DNA from 2 places in the Hydrogenophaga sp. RWCD_12 genome. Region 2 is predicted to be linked to the other one. Evidence: predicted binding sites of a transcription regulator. Region 2 holds the regulator's gene; the other holds the start of a gene.
The links. The regulator FliA, encoded in region 2, starts transcription of late flagellar genes. The targets are predictions, from matches to a motif close to CTAAAGTTTNNNNNNNNNNNGCCGNTA.
Positions count from the first base shown of each region.

Region 1: the regulator FliA is predicted to act here: its motif matches at 3,880-3,906, upstream of ACLIJ1_RS00130 (putative motility protein).

Region 1 is NZ_JBKIXC010000001.1:22,531-28,832, forward strand. It holds gene ACLIJ1_RS00105 (AAA family ATPase) at 1-699, opposite strand, end outside; gene ACLIJ1_RS00110 (AMP-binding protein) at 809-2,365, shown strand; gene ACLIJ1_RS00115 (BON domain-containing protein) at 2,464-2,808, shown strand; gene ACLIJ1_RS00120 (antibiotic biosynthesis monooxygenase family protein) at 2,890-3,210, shown strand; gene ACLIJ1_RS00125 (GNAT family N-acetyltransferase) at 3,232-3,789, opposite strand; gene ACLIJ1_RS00130 (putative motility protein) at 3,935-4,144, shown strand; gene ACLIJ1_RS00135 (energy transducer TonB) at 4,128-4,592, opposite strand; gene ACLIJ1_RS00140 (hypothetical protein) at 4,643-5,077, opposite strand; gene ACLIJ1_RS00145 (MFS transporter) at 5,074-6,302, opposite strand, start outside.
Region 2 is NZ_JBKIXC010000003.1:189,616-195,917, reverse strand. It holds gene flhF (flagellar biosynthesis protein FlhF) at 1-1,056, shown strand, start outside; gene ACLIJ1_RS12860 (hypothetical protein) at 1,049-1,849, shown strand; gene ACLIJ1_RS12855 (RNA polymerase sigma factor FliA) at 1,855-2,571, shown strand; gene ACLIJ1_RS12850 (HAD family hydrolase) at 2,799-5,234, shown strand; gene ACLIJ1_RS12845 (FkbM family methyltransferase) at 5,271-6,302, shown strand, end outside.

The DNA of each region.
Region 1 (6,302 bases), on a different contig from region 2:
CAGGTGCAGGTCGCCGTGTCCTTCGCGCACGCGGCCCTTCTGGCGCCGCCGCGAGAGCAGCGGTTCGATCGCGATGAAGCGCTGTTCGGTCCAGTCGCTCTGCGCGCGCACCAGCGCCGCATCCTCCGGCGCTTTCAGCAGCGAACGCAGAGACGTGAAGTTGTCGCGCGGCCAGCGCATCGCCGCCGCCGCGTGGCCCCAGGGCTGGGCCTTGTCGGCCACCGCCGCCCGGGCCTGGAACGCCGCCATGCGCCGCGCCAGCCCGCCGATGTGTTCCGCCGTCAGCGCGCCGCGCACGCAGAGGTGGTCCAGCCGCGCCGCCTCGTCGAAGCGCCGCATCTGCACCGCGAACTCGATCGCCGGCTGGACAGTCCCATCGGTGCCGGCCTCGCCCCAGCGCGGGTCCTCCGGCGTGCCGACGATGGGCAGCACGCCCAGGTACAGCTGCGTGGCCGGCCGGTCGTGCGACTGGAAGCGCCGGTTCACCCGGATTTCGGTCTCGCAGGCGTGGCGCCGCGCGCCCAGCGTGCCGAAGTCCATGAACGGAAAGCGAACCGGCTTCTTGATCTTGTAGGCGAATTCCCCCGCCAGCAGCACCCAGGCGCCGTGCGTCTGCACCAGCTCCACCCGCTCGACGGCGTGCGGGTACCGCGCCGGGTCCAGCAGGGCGGTGATCAGCGGGGGCAGGGTGTCGCTCATGCAAACCACTGTAAGGCCGTACACCTTCTGCCAGCCTGACGCGACAGCTTGCCCGTGCGCCGGCGCCGACAATGCGCCCACCCGCACCCCATCTCCCGGAGGCCGCCCCATGAACCTCGCCCACCTGCTGCAGCGCAAGGCCCTCGAACACCCGGACCGCCCCGCGATCTTCAGCGGCACCCAGGTCGTCGCCACCCACGCCCAGTGGGCCGAACGTGCCGCGCGAGTGGGCGCTCACCTGAGAAAGTCCGGTCTGCAGCCCGGCGATCGCGTCGTGCTGTTCATGCACAACCACCCGCGCTATCTGGAGCTGCTGCTCGGCGCCTGGTGGGCCGGGCTGGTGGCGGTACCGGTGAACGCCAAGCTGCACCTCAAGGAAGTGCAGTGGATCGTGGAGAACGCGGGCGCGCGTCGGGCCTTCGTGACCTCGGACATCGTCCCCGACCCGGCCGAACTCACGGGGCTGGACGGCGTGACCGACGCCGACAGCGCCGAATGCGACGCCTGGATCCACGACGGCGAAGGCCTCACACATATAGAAGAGCGCGCCCCGGGCGACACCGCCTGGTTGTTCTACACCAGCGGCACCACCGGCCGGCCCAAGGGCGTGATGATCACGCACCGCAACTTGCTCACCATGGGCTTGGGCTACTTCAACGATGTCGACCACGTCGATCCGGGCGACGCCATCGCCTACGCCGCGCCCATGTCGCACGGCGCCGGCATCTACGCGATCCCGCACCTCATGGCCGGCGCGCGGCACGTGGTGCCCGCCTCGGGTGGCTTCGACGCCGCCGAGCTGTTCAACCTCGGCCGCGCGCTCGGCCCGCTCTCGCTGTTCGCCGCGCCGACCATCGTCAAGCGCATCGTCGACGAGGCCGAGGCGCAGGGCCTCACGCCCCCGCAGTGCGGCCAGAGCTTCAAGACCATCGTCTACGGCGGCGCGCCCATGTACGCCGCCGACATCCGCCGCGCGCTGCGCACCATGGGCCCGCGCTTCGTGCAGATCTATGGCCAGGGCGAAAGCCCCATGACCGGCACCGCCCTCAGCCGCGCCCACCTCGCCGACACCGCGCACCCGCGGCACGAAGCACGCATCGCCTCCGTCGGCGTGGCGCAGACGCCCGTGCGCGTCCGCGTCGCGGGGCCGGACGGGCAGCCGCTGCCCGTGGGCGAGGTCGGCGAAGTGCTGATCCAGGGCGACAGCGTCATGAGCGGCTACTGGCAGAACCCCGAGGCCACCCAGGCGGCCATCCGCGACGGCTGGCTCTGGACCGGTGACATGGGCGCGCTCGACGCTGGCGGCTTCCTCACCCTCAAGGACCGCAGCAAGGACCTGATCATCAGCGGCGGCAGCAACATCTACCCGCGCGAGGTGGAAGAAGTGCTGCTGCACGCGCCCGGCGTGGCCGAAGTCGCCGTGGTCGGTGCGCCCGACCCCGAGTGGGGCGAAATCGTGGTGGCGTTCGTGGTGCCACAGCCGGGCGCGGCGGTGGACGCGAAGACGCTCGACGCCTTCTGTCTGGATCAGATCGCCCGCTTCAAGCGGCCCAAGCGGTATGAGTTTGTCGAGGCGCTGCCGAAGAACAACTATGGGAAGGTGTTGAAGACGGTGTTGCGGGAGCGCGTGGGGGTGGCTGGAGCCAGTGAAGCCAAGCGCGCCTGAACGGGCAGTGTTCGCGGGCGCACCGACCGGCGTTCGGAAATGGGCGATGGTGGGTGCCGGGTCACGCACCGTCGACCCATCTGATGGAGATCGCCCCCATGAACAAGCGCACTGCACTACTCTTCCTCACCGCCGCCATGGCCGCCACGATCGTGGTGGGTGGCTGCAGCAAGCCGGCTGAAACCCCTGCAGCCGTGCCCGAAGCCCCAGCCGCGGCCGCGGCCGCCAACGTCCCGGACGCCGACGTGACCAACCATGTGACGACCGCTCTGCAGCAGAGCGAATCACTCAAGGGTTTCAACATCGAGGTCGTGACCGCCAAGGGCGACGTGCGCCTGATCGGCGTGCTCGACAGCCAGGCGCAAATCGATGAGGCACTCAAGATCGCGCGCGCATCGGAAGGCGCCCACGCCGTTCACGATGAGCTCACGGTCAAGAAGTAAGGCTGCACCGTGTTCAGGCATTTGATCCGCCTGTGCGCTGTGGCTGCGCTGTCTGTTTCAGCGTTGCTCGGTGCGACGGGTTTGGCACAGACCAGCGTCGCCCAGGGAGGTCCGGTCACGGTGGTTGTGGAAGTCACGCTCGCGGAGAACACCACGTCCGCCGAAGCCTTGGTGGCACTGAACGGCATGAGAGCCATGATGAAACGTCAGGCGGGCTACCTGTCGGAGGAGTTTCTGCAGAACCTCAATGCGGACAACGCGCCGCGCTATGTGCATGTGTCCCGCTGGGCCTCGATGGGCTACTGGGCTGCATTGTTCAGGTCGCCCGAGTTCGAACGCCTCAATGCGCATGGCAACGCACACTACACCATCTCGGCCAGCGCGTTTCTGCCAGCGGAATAGGTTCAGACCCGTCGATGGTTCTCAGCGGATCTGGCGCAGCGAAGAGAGTGTCATGAACCGACTGAACGGATCCTCCCGGTAATCCGCAAACGGCCCACATGCCTCAAACCCGAATCGCCGGTACATCGCGATCGCCGGTTCAAACGGCGGCGTGCTGCCGGTTTCCAGGCTGACCCGTGCGTAGCCGCGCTCACGGGCGAGCCTGAGCAGTTCGGTGAGGATGGCCTGCCCGGCACCCTGGCGCAGGTGGCGCGCGCTGGTGCGCATGGACTTGAGCTCGCCGTGGCCGCCTTCGGTGGCGGTGGTGGGTGTCAGTTCCTTGAGGGCGCCCATGGCGACCAGTTCGCCTTCGGCGCCGGCAGGGGTGTCGGCTGAGGCCTCCGCCGGCAGGCGCCAGGCGGTGAGGAAGGTGATCTCGGGCCGGCGCAGGCCGTCGAGGTCCAGCGCGAACACACATTCGGGCGGCGACTCGGCGCGCATGCCGGCGAGGTGTTCTTCGAGCAGGGCGATGACCTGCGGGTGCGTGAGTGCGCGGTCGATGCGGATGTCGAACTGGCGCGGCGGTGCCTCTGGATGCATGTCGCTCCCTCCCTGGGCGGCGTGTTTTCTGGCCGAAATGGCTCTGCGGCCATTGTGTTCGTTTTGTTACCGGTGAAGCAAGCCGGACGGCTCAAGCGAACCGGGCGCCGGCCGATAAAGGTGGAACCCCTTGAAAGGAACTGCCATGGACCTCGAAATCTCCCCCGAACTGCTCGTCAACCGAGTGGTCCAGTCCCGCCAGGGCTCCGTGGCCGAGGCGGCCCAGGTGCACGTGCTGAAGAAAGCGATGGACCTGCAGGAGTCGGCGTCTGCCACGCTGCTGAACTCGGTGGCCGGCAGCCTGCCGCTGGCCAGCAGCGGCTCGGTGGGGACGAGGGTCAACGCGATGGTGTGACGTTGAGTTCGAACCGGTAGGTGAAAGCGAACTTCAACGTGACGCCCGCGCCATTGCGCGAGACCGGGCTGAACTTCCATTGGGCGACCGCGTCGCGCGCAGCCGCCGAGAGATCGTCGTTCGGGCTTTCCACCACGGTCACATGGCTCACCGAACCATCCGCGAGGACGTCGAACCGCAGCGTCACGCTGCCTTCAACACCTTGCTGCAACGCCTTGATCGGGTATTCCGGCAACGCCGCGTTGAGCAGTTGAAGCGGTTTGTCCAGCGGCGGCTTGACCTGGTGTTCCAGCGTCTCGCGGATCAGCTCGCGCTGCGCATCCTGGCTGCTCAGGAACGCCGGGTTGTTCCCCACGCGGTAGGCAGTACCGCCTTGGGGCAGGGCGCAAGCACCCAGGAGCGTCAGGGTCACCAAGGCGGTGGCGAAGCGGGCTTGGGTGAACGGCATGGCAGGATCTGGCGATCTTTTGATTCAGGCGTGCCCGTTGGCATCGCCTTTCAGAACAAATTTTGCGGCTTGTCGTCGAAGCGGAACGTGTTGATCACCCACCCGCTCTTCCCCAGGTAGCAGAAAAAGACCCAAGGCATGGCTTGGTTGTCGTACTTTTGAAAGTAGGTCAGTCGGACCATGGACTTGCCGACCCATTTCTCCTCGATGAACTCCTGACCAATAGGGTTGCCAAATCGGGCGGCCACCGTGGGGAGGAAAGCGGCGGACTGCGCGAGCATCGAGTCGAACTCGGCCTTTGGGATGACCGTCAGATGGCGGAAGCTCTTGAGGGCCGCGTCGGTTTCACCTTTACCAGCAAGCTGCATGGCCGCGTCCGTCACTTTTCTCAGCTCCTCAAAGGTCGCCAGACCCTGAGCGAATGATGTCGCGCTGCAGATGGTCAGCGTTGCAGCGATCAGGATCCTTGAGAGTCGTCGTTTCATGTGGTGTTGTCCCTGTGTGAGTCGTCTAAACGCCCGGAGTCCCGTTTTAGCATGCGCGCCGCCAGCACACTGGCGAGCAGCACGAGCACGCTGCTGACCAGCGCAGTGAACTGCAGCGCATCGGTGAAGGCGGCCTGCGCGGCGCTCACCAGCGCCCGGGCCGCGTCGGGCGGCAAGCGGTTCGCGGCTTCAAGGGCGCCGCCGAGCGTGCTCTGTGCCTGTGCCGGCAACTCGGCCAGCCCCGCGCCGTCCAGCTGGTGGCGGTAGATGAGCGTGCCCGCGCTGCCGAACAGCGCGATGCCCAGCGCACCACTGAACTCGGAGGCTGTCTCGGCGATGGACGAGGCCGCGCCCGCGCGCTCGGGCGGTGCCGCGGTGATGATCTGTTCGGTGCCGATCGCGAACACCGGCGCCATGCCCAGGCTGACCACGACCATGCCGGCCACCAGCACCCACAGCGCCCACGGGCCGTCGGCGCCCACCATCAGCAGCATGCCCACGGCCGCCGCGGCCAGGCCCCGGACCATCACCGGGCCGGGGCCGTAGCGCGCGGCCATGCGCGGCGCCAGCACCATCGAGCCGAACACGAAGCCGCCGGCCCAGGGCACGGTGGCCCAGCCGGCCTGCAGCGGCGTGAGCATCAGCACCATCTGCAGGTACTGCGCGATGAAGATGTAGACACCGAACATCGCCAGGCACGACAGCGCGTAGGCCACGATGGCGGTGCGGAAGGTCGGGATGGCGAACAGCCGCAGCTCCAGCAGCGGGTAGTCGATCACCCGCTGGCGCCGCACGAACACCCAGCCCACAGCCACGCCCGCGGCCAGCAGCGCCAGCCGCGCCGTGTTGGGGCCGGCCTCGGCCATGGCCTTGATGGCGTAGATGGTGCCGAGCACGGCGGCCAGCGAGAGCAGCACGCTGGCCGCGTCGATGCGGCCGGCGTTTTCGTCGCGGTACTCGGGCAGCAGGCGCGGCCCCAGCACCAGCAGCAACACCATCACCGGCACCGCGGGCAGGAACACCGAACCCCACCAGAAATGCTCCAGCAGCCAGCCGCCCACCAGCGGGCCGATGGCGCTGCCGACCGAGAACGCGGTGATCCACACGCCGATGGCGAACTGGCGCTGCGTCTCGTCGTGGAACATGTTGCGGATCAGCGAGAGCGTGGACGGCGCCAGCGTGGCGCCGGCAATGCCCAGCAGCGCGCGCAGCACGATCAGTTCGG
Region 2 (6,302 bases):
ATGGCCGACCCCGAACCGGCACCGATCCGCACCCGTGCACCGGCACCCGCGCCGACCTGGGAAGACGCTGCCCCGAAGGCCCCGCGCATGGCCGCCCCCCAGATGGGTGACCAGCGCATGGCGGTCGAACTCTCCGCGCTCAAGGAAATGATCGAGGAGCGCTTCAACACCCTGGCCTGGCTGGGTTCGTCCAAGCAGAACCCGATCCAGTCCAACCTGATGCTCAAGCTGATCCGCGCCGGCTACTCGCCCGCGATCGCCCGCACCGTGCTCGACCGCATTCCGGCCGACTCGGGCGCCCCGCAGGCGGTGCGCTGGGTGATGGACACCCTGACCCGCAACCTCAAGACCGCACCCAACGGTGCCAGCCTGTGCGACGAGGGCGGCGTGGTTGCCCTGATCGGTGCCACCGGCGTCGGCAAGACCACCACCGCCGCCAAGCTCGCCGCCCAGTGCGTGCGCCAGTACGGCGCTGCCAGCGTCGGCCTGATCACGCTGGACACCTACCGCGTCTCGGGCTACGAGCAGCTGCGCACCTACGGCCGCATGCTCGGTGTCGTCGCCCACCTGGCGCACGACCGCGCCGCGCTGAAGGACCTGCTGAATCTGCTCTCGGGCAAGCGCATGGTCATCATCGACACCGCCGGCCTGGGTCAGCGCGACCAGCGCATCCAGGAAATGCTCGACGTGCTGGACATGCCCGCCGTCAAGAAAGTGCTGGTGCTCAACGCGGGCGCTCACGGCGACACGCTGGACGATGTGCTGACCTCGTTCAAGGCCAGCACGCTGCACGGGGTGGTGCTCTCCAAGGTCGACGAAGCCGTCAAGCTCGGCCCGGCGATCGACGCCCTGATCCGCCACCAGGTGGTGCTGCGCGGCGTCGCCAACGGCCAGCGCGTGCCCGAAGACTGGCAGAACCCCGACGCCGCGACCATGGTCCGCATCTCGCTGGGCACCGAAGGCAAGTCGGCCTACGACCCGCTGGCCACCGAGATGGGCTTCTACTTCTCGCAGGGTGCGACGCAAGGCGTGCATTTGGGAGGCTCGCATGTTTGAGATCGGCACCGACCAGGCCGCCGGCCTGCGCACCTCCGCACCGCGGCGCGGTCCGGCCATGATGCCGATCGCCAGCCCGGCGCAGCCCGCCGGCGCCTACGAACTGCTGTGCCTGCTGGCGATGCAGCTCAAGGGCCTGGGCTACCTGCCAGTGATCGTCGATGCGACCGCCACCGAAGCCAGCGCACGCCGCGACAACGACGGCAGCCACCTGGGCCTGCAGCACGCACTGACCGATGGCTCGATCTCGGGCCTGGGTCAACCGGGCGAAGGCCACGAATGGCTGGTGATGCCCGCTGCCTTGGGCCTCAAGACCCTGCAGCAGACGGCGCTGGCCGCCGGTGGCGCGGTCGCGCTCTCGCGACTGCTCTCGCCCTTCGCACCCGAAGCCCTGTTGCTGATGTTCGGCCCGGCCCACGCACTGGCGCCGCTGGTGAGCAACCTTTCGGCCCGCGTGCTGGTGCCTGTGCTGCCCTGGCCACAGGCCAGCGTCGACGCCTACGGCGCGATCAAGCTGCTGCACATGGCGGGTGCCACCCCGGTGCTTGCGCCGCTGGACCACGAACGGGCGCAGCCGCCGGTGCACCCGGTGTTGGCCGGCGTGACCGACTGCGCTCGCAAACACCTGGGCATTGACGTGGAACGCTGGAATCCGCTCGTGTGGGCGACCGGCGTGCAGGAGTGCGCCCTGGGCCGGCCGCAGCGGCCCGACACCTCCCAAGGACTGCGCGACGCGCGGTACGCCGGACCGGGATCGCCCTTCCTGGGCGCTGGTTCCCAACTCTGGAGCTGACGACGATGTACACCGCCAAAGGCACCCTCAACCGCGACGACCAGCTGCGCAAGTACAGCCCGCTGGTGCGGCGCCTGGCCCATCACATGATCGCCAAGCTGCCACCCAGTGTCGAGGTCGACGACCTGATCCAGGTCGGCATGATCGGGTTGACCGAAGCCATCGCGCGATTCGAACCCACGCAGGGCGTGCAGTTCGAGACCTTTGCCAGCCAGCGTATCCGCGGCGCCATGCTCGACGAGTTGCGCGAAGGCGACTGGATGAGCCGCGGCTCGCGCAAGAGCCAGAAAGACATCGAACAGGCAGTGCACCGCCTGCAGCAGAAGCTGCACCGGGCGCCAATGGAATCGGAAATCGCCAAGGAGCTGGGCATGACGCTGCCCGACTACCAGCACATGCTGGCCAAGGTGCGCGGCACCCAGCTGGTCTACCTCGAAGACATCAGCGGCCGCGACGACGATGAAGAAGGTTTCCTGGACCGCCACATGGGCGACAACGAGGCCGACCCGTCCTCGCTGCTGCAGGACCAGCGCATGCGCATGGCCCTGGTCGAGGCGATCAAGAACCTGCCCGAGCGCGAGCAGCAGATCATGTCGATGTACTACGAGCACGACATGAACCTGAAGGAAATTGCGGCAGTGCTGGGCGTGACCGAGTCGCGCATCTGCCAGCTGCACAGCCAGTCGATCGCCCGCCTGCGTTCCAAGCTGCGCGAGCACTGAACCCCCACGCTCCGCCGCTGCGCGGGTCGCTGCCCCCCGAGGGGGTGCGAATTCAGCTTGGGGCGGCCCGGCGCTGAATTCGTCGCCCCCATGCGCCGCCGCTGCGCGGGTCGCTGCCCCACGCTCCAATCCGGTGAACTGGCGGGTCGGGGGCCCGGTGATCGGCCCTTTGCCTGCGGCGTGGCTGCCTACAGTGGCCACATCGCCCCAGAGACGGACTGTTCACCATGACCGAGATCACCGCCGACCGATTGCCCACGCTGCTGGACGCCGTGCCCAAGGGTGTGCGTGTGCTGTCGCTGGACTGCTTCGACACCATCGTCTGGCGCAAGGTCGCCAAACCCACCGACGTCTTCTTCGCGCTGCAGGATTCGGCGCTCTGGCAGGCCCACGGCATCACCGCGCCGCTGCGCGCCAAGGCCGAGGACGCCGCGCGCCGACGCAAACACCTGCTGGCCCGCACGCGCGAGGTGAGCATCGAGGAGATCTACCGCGAACTGCTGCCCGCCCTGAGCGAGACCGAGCGCGCGCCCTGGGTGGCGCTGGAGCTGGAGGCGGAAAAGGCGCATGGCTTCGTCTTCGAGCCGACCCTGGCGCTGATCCGCGCGGCGCAAGCGCGCGGCCTGCGCGTGATCGTGGTCAGCGACACCTATTTTTCCCACGTGCAGCTGCGAGAACTGCTGGCCGCGCTGATGGGCGACGAGCACAGACTCATTGCCCAGGTGCACTGCTCCAGCGAGTGCGGAGGCTCCAAGGTCAACGGCATGTTTGGCGTGGTGCTGCAGCGCGAAAAGCTCAAGCCCGCCCAGGTCTGGCATCTGGGCGACAACCCGAAGGCCGACCTGTGGGCGCCGCAGCAGCAGGGCATGGTCGGGGTGCATCTGCGCCACCACGTGCCGGCGGTGGTGGCCCAGCTGGAGCAGCGCGAACGCGCGGCGCTGCAGCTGATGCCGGAGATCCACCGCAGCGCCGCGATGCCCAGCAGCTTCCACGCCCAGCTGGCCACCCGCCACGGTTTCATGGCCGCCGACGTGCGCGACCGCATCGGCTACGGCACGCTGGGGCCGGTCATGCATGCATTCGCCACCTGGGTGCGCGAGCGGGTTGCAGCCCTGGCGGCCGACGGCGCGCCGGTGAAGGCGGCCTTCCTGCTGCGCGACGGCCACCTGCCAGCCCGCGCCATGCAGGCGCTCACCGGTGATGCATGGCCGCTGCTGCGGCTCTCGCGCTTCACCGCCAACGCCGCTTCCCTGCGCGAGCGCGACGACGTGGTGAACCTGCTGGCGGGGTCGCTGTCGGAAAAGAGCATGCCGGCGCTGACACGTCAGTTGCTGCTGCCGCCGGCCTTGGCCGAGTCCATCCTCGCGGAGAGCCGCAACGCCAGCCGTCCGGAAGACGCCTTCGCGCGCCGCGTGCTGCGCGAAGACACGCTGCGCTCCATCTTCGAAGCGTCGGCACAGTTTCGCGCCCGCCTGTGGACGCACGTGCAACGCGCGACCGGCGTGCAGCGCGGCGACACCCTGGTGTTCGTCGACCTCGGCTACAGCGGCACGGTGCAGACCCGGCTGCGCGAGATCTTCCAGGACGAATACGGCGTGCGCCTGCACGGTCTGTACCTGATCGCCAGCCGTTCGCTGCCCGGGCAGGTCGACCGCGAGGGCCTGATCGGTCCGGACTGGGCCGACGAGCGCCTGATGGTTGCGCTGACCGCCTACATCGGCCTGTTCGAGATGATGTGCACCATGGCCGAACCCTCGACGGTGGACTACACCGACGACGGTGCGCCGGTGTACGGCGCTTCGGGCGCCAAAGCCATGCAGTCGGCCACGGTCGACCGCATGCAGGACGCCTGCCTGCGCTTCGTGCACGACGTGGCGGCGGTGCCGCCGCGCTGCAAGCCCGCCGCCGACCGACTCGAGCTGGCGCGCCAGGTGGTGGCCGATCTCGGCCGCCTGATCTACCTGCCCGATGCGCAGGAGACCGAATGCCTCTCGGCCTTCGAGTTCGACTTCAACCTGGGCACCGACCTGATGCTGGCCACCGCCGACCTGGAGACCGGGCTGGAAGAGTTCCGCCGCGAAGGCTTTGCGCTGATGAACCGCGACTTCACCCGCCTGCGCATCAGCTACCCGATGGAGCTGCGCCACATGGACATCTCGCTGGCGATCACGCTGATGTCGCTGCAGCGCTATGGCTACGGGCTCTCCACCAGCGACGCCAGCCTGCGCCGCGAGACGGTGCCGGCGCTCGTGGCCAACGCCACCGACCACTCGCTGGGCGTGGTCGAGGCCCATGCGACGCACGACGGCTATTTCAGCGCCTCGCTGCCGATGAGTTCTTCGTTCGACATGAGTGTGCTGCTGGGCCACCGCTACCAGTGGCTGCAGATCGAGTCGGTGTGCAAGGTCTCGATGGCCGAATCGTGCGAGACCTTCCCGCTGGCGATCGGCAGGGACGTTTTGTTCGACGGCGTCAGCGCGCAACCGGGTGGCCTGCTGCAGTGCAGCCCTGGGGCCATGCTGTTCCTCCCCGCCTGTGCGCCCAAGGACCACGGCCGCTTCCTCGTGCGGGTGGTCTACCGACCGCTGGTCCGGGTCGAAGCCACCGCCAGCGACCGGGCCGCCGAAGGCGCCGCCAGCCGCGTCGAACCGCTCGCGGCCTGAGCCAGCGCCATTCAAGACAAGGACACCGAGATGGACATGGAACACCGCAGACCCGAAGCGCTGCTGGCGCACGTGGTGACAGCGATCGAGGGCGGTGCCGCGCTGCACGCCAGTGCCACCGACCGGCACGACGCCGGGCTGTCGACCTTGCCCCGCCACTGGAGCCACCACAAACCCGACACCGCCGGACTGCCCGAGTTCGCGGCCGGCACGGAGGCGACCTGCGTGTGGGTGGTGCGCGGCGCGGCGTTCGACGGCGACCGCTGGCGACTGGCGCTGGCGCGCTTCATGGCGGCGCCCGCCGGGCGGCTGGTGCTGGTGCTGCTGGGATCGCCGGCGCAAGGCGCCGTGCTGCGCAAGGCGCTCGAACGCCTGGCGTTTGCCAGCGGTCTGCGCAAGCACCCTTCCTACTACCTGATGCTCGACTACGAGGCGCTGCAGCAGGACGCGGGGCCGCTGGTGCTGCCGCTGGAAAAGCCGCCGGAAGCCGCGCGCCTCGCCTATCCCCTGCAGGCGCTGGAAGAGGAGCGTGACCTGCACATGGACATGCTGCGCGAGGCCGGCGAACGCTCGGACGCGCACGTGATCCGCTACCACCTGGCGGCCGATCTGGTGCGCGCCGGTGACCGGGTGCTCGACGCCGCCTGCGGCCTGGGCTACGGCAGCTACGTGCTGTCGCAGCTGACCCGCTGCCACAGCGTGACCGGCGTCGACGGCAGCGACTACGCGATCGACTATGGCCGCGCCAACTATGCCGCAGCGGAGGCACGTCTGGAGTACGTGCAGGGCTGGTTGCCCGATCATCTCGCGGCCTGGCCCGATGACAGCTTCGACGTGGTGGTGTCGTTCGAGACGCTGGAGCATGTGCAGGACCCGCAGGGCCTGCTGGCCGAGTTCTCGCGCCTGCTGCGTCCCGGCGGCCGCATCATCGCCAGCGTGCCCAACGACTGGTCCGACGAAACTGGCGAGGACCCGAACCCGCACCACCTGCACGTCTACACCCTCGACACGCTGCGCCAGCAGTTCGCCCGCCACTTCGTGCGCGAGCGGCTGCACCAGCAGATCGCC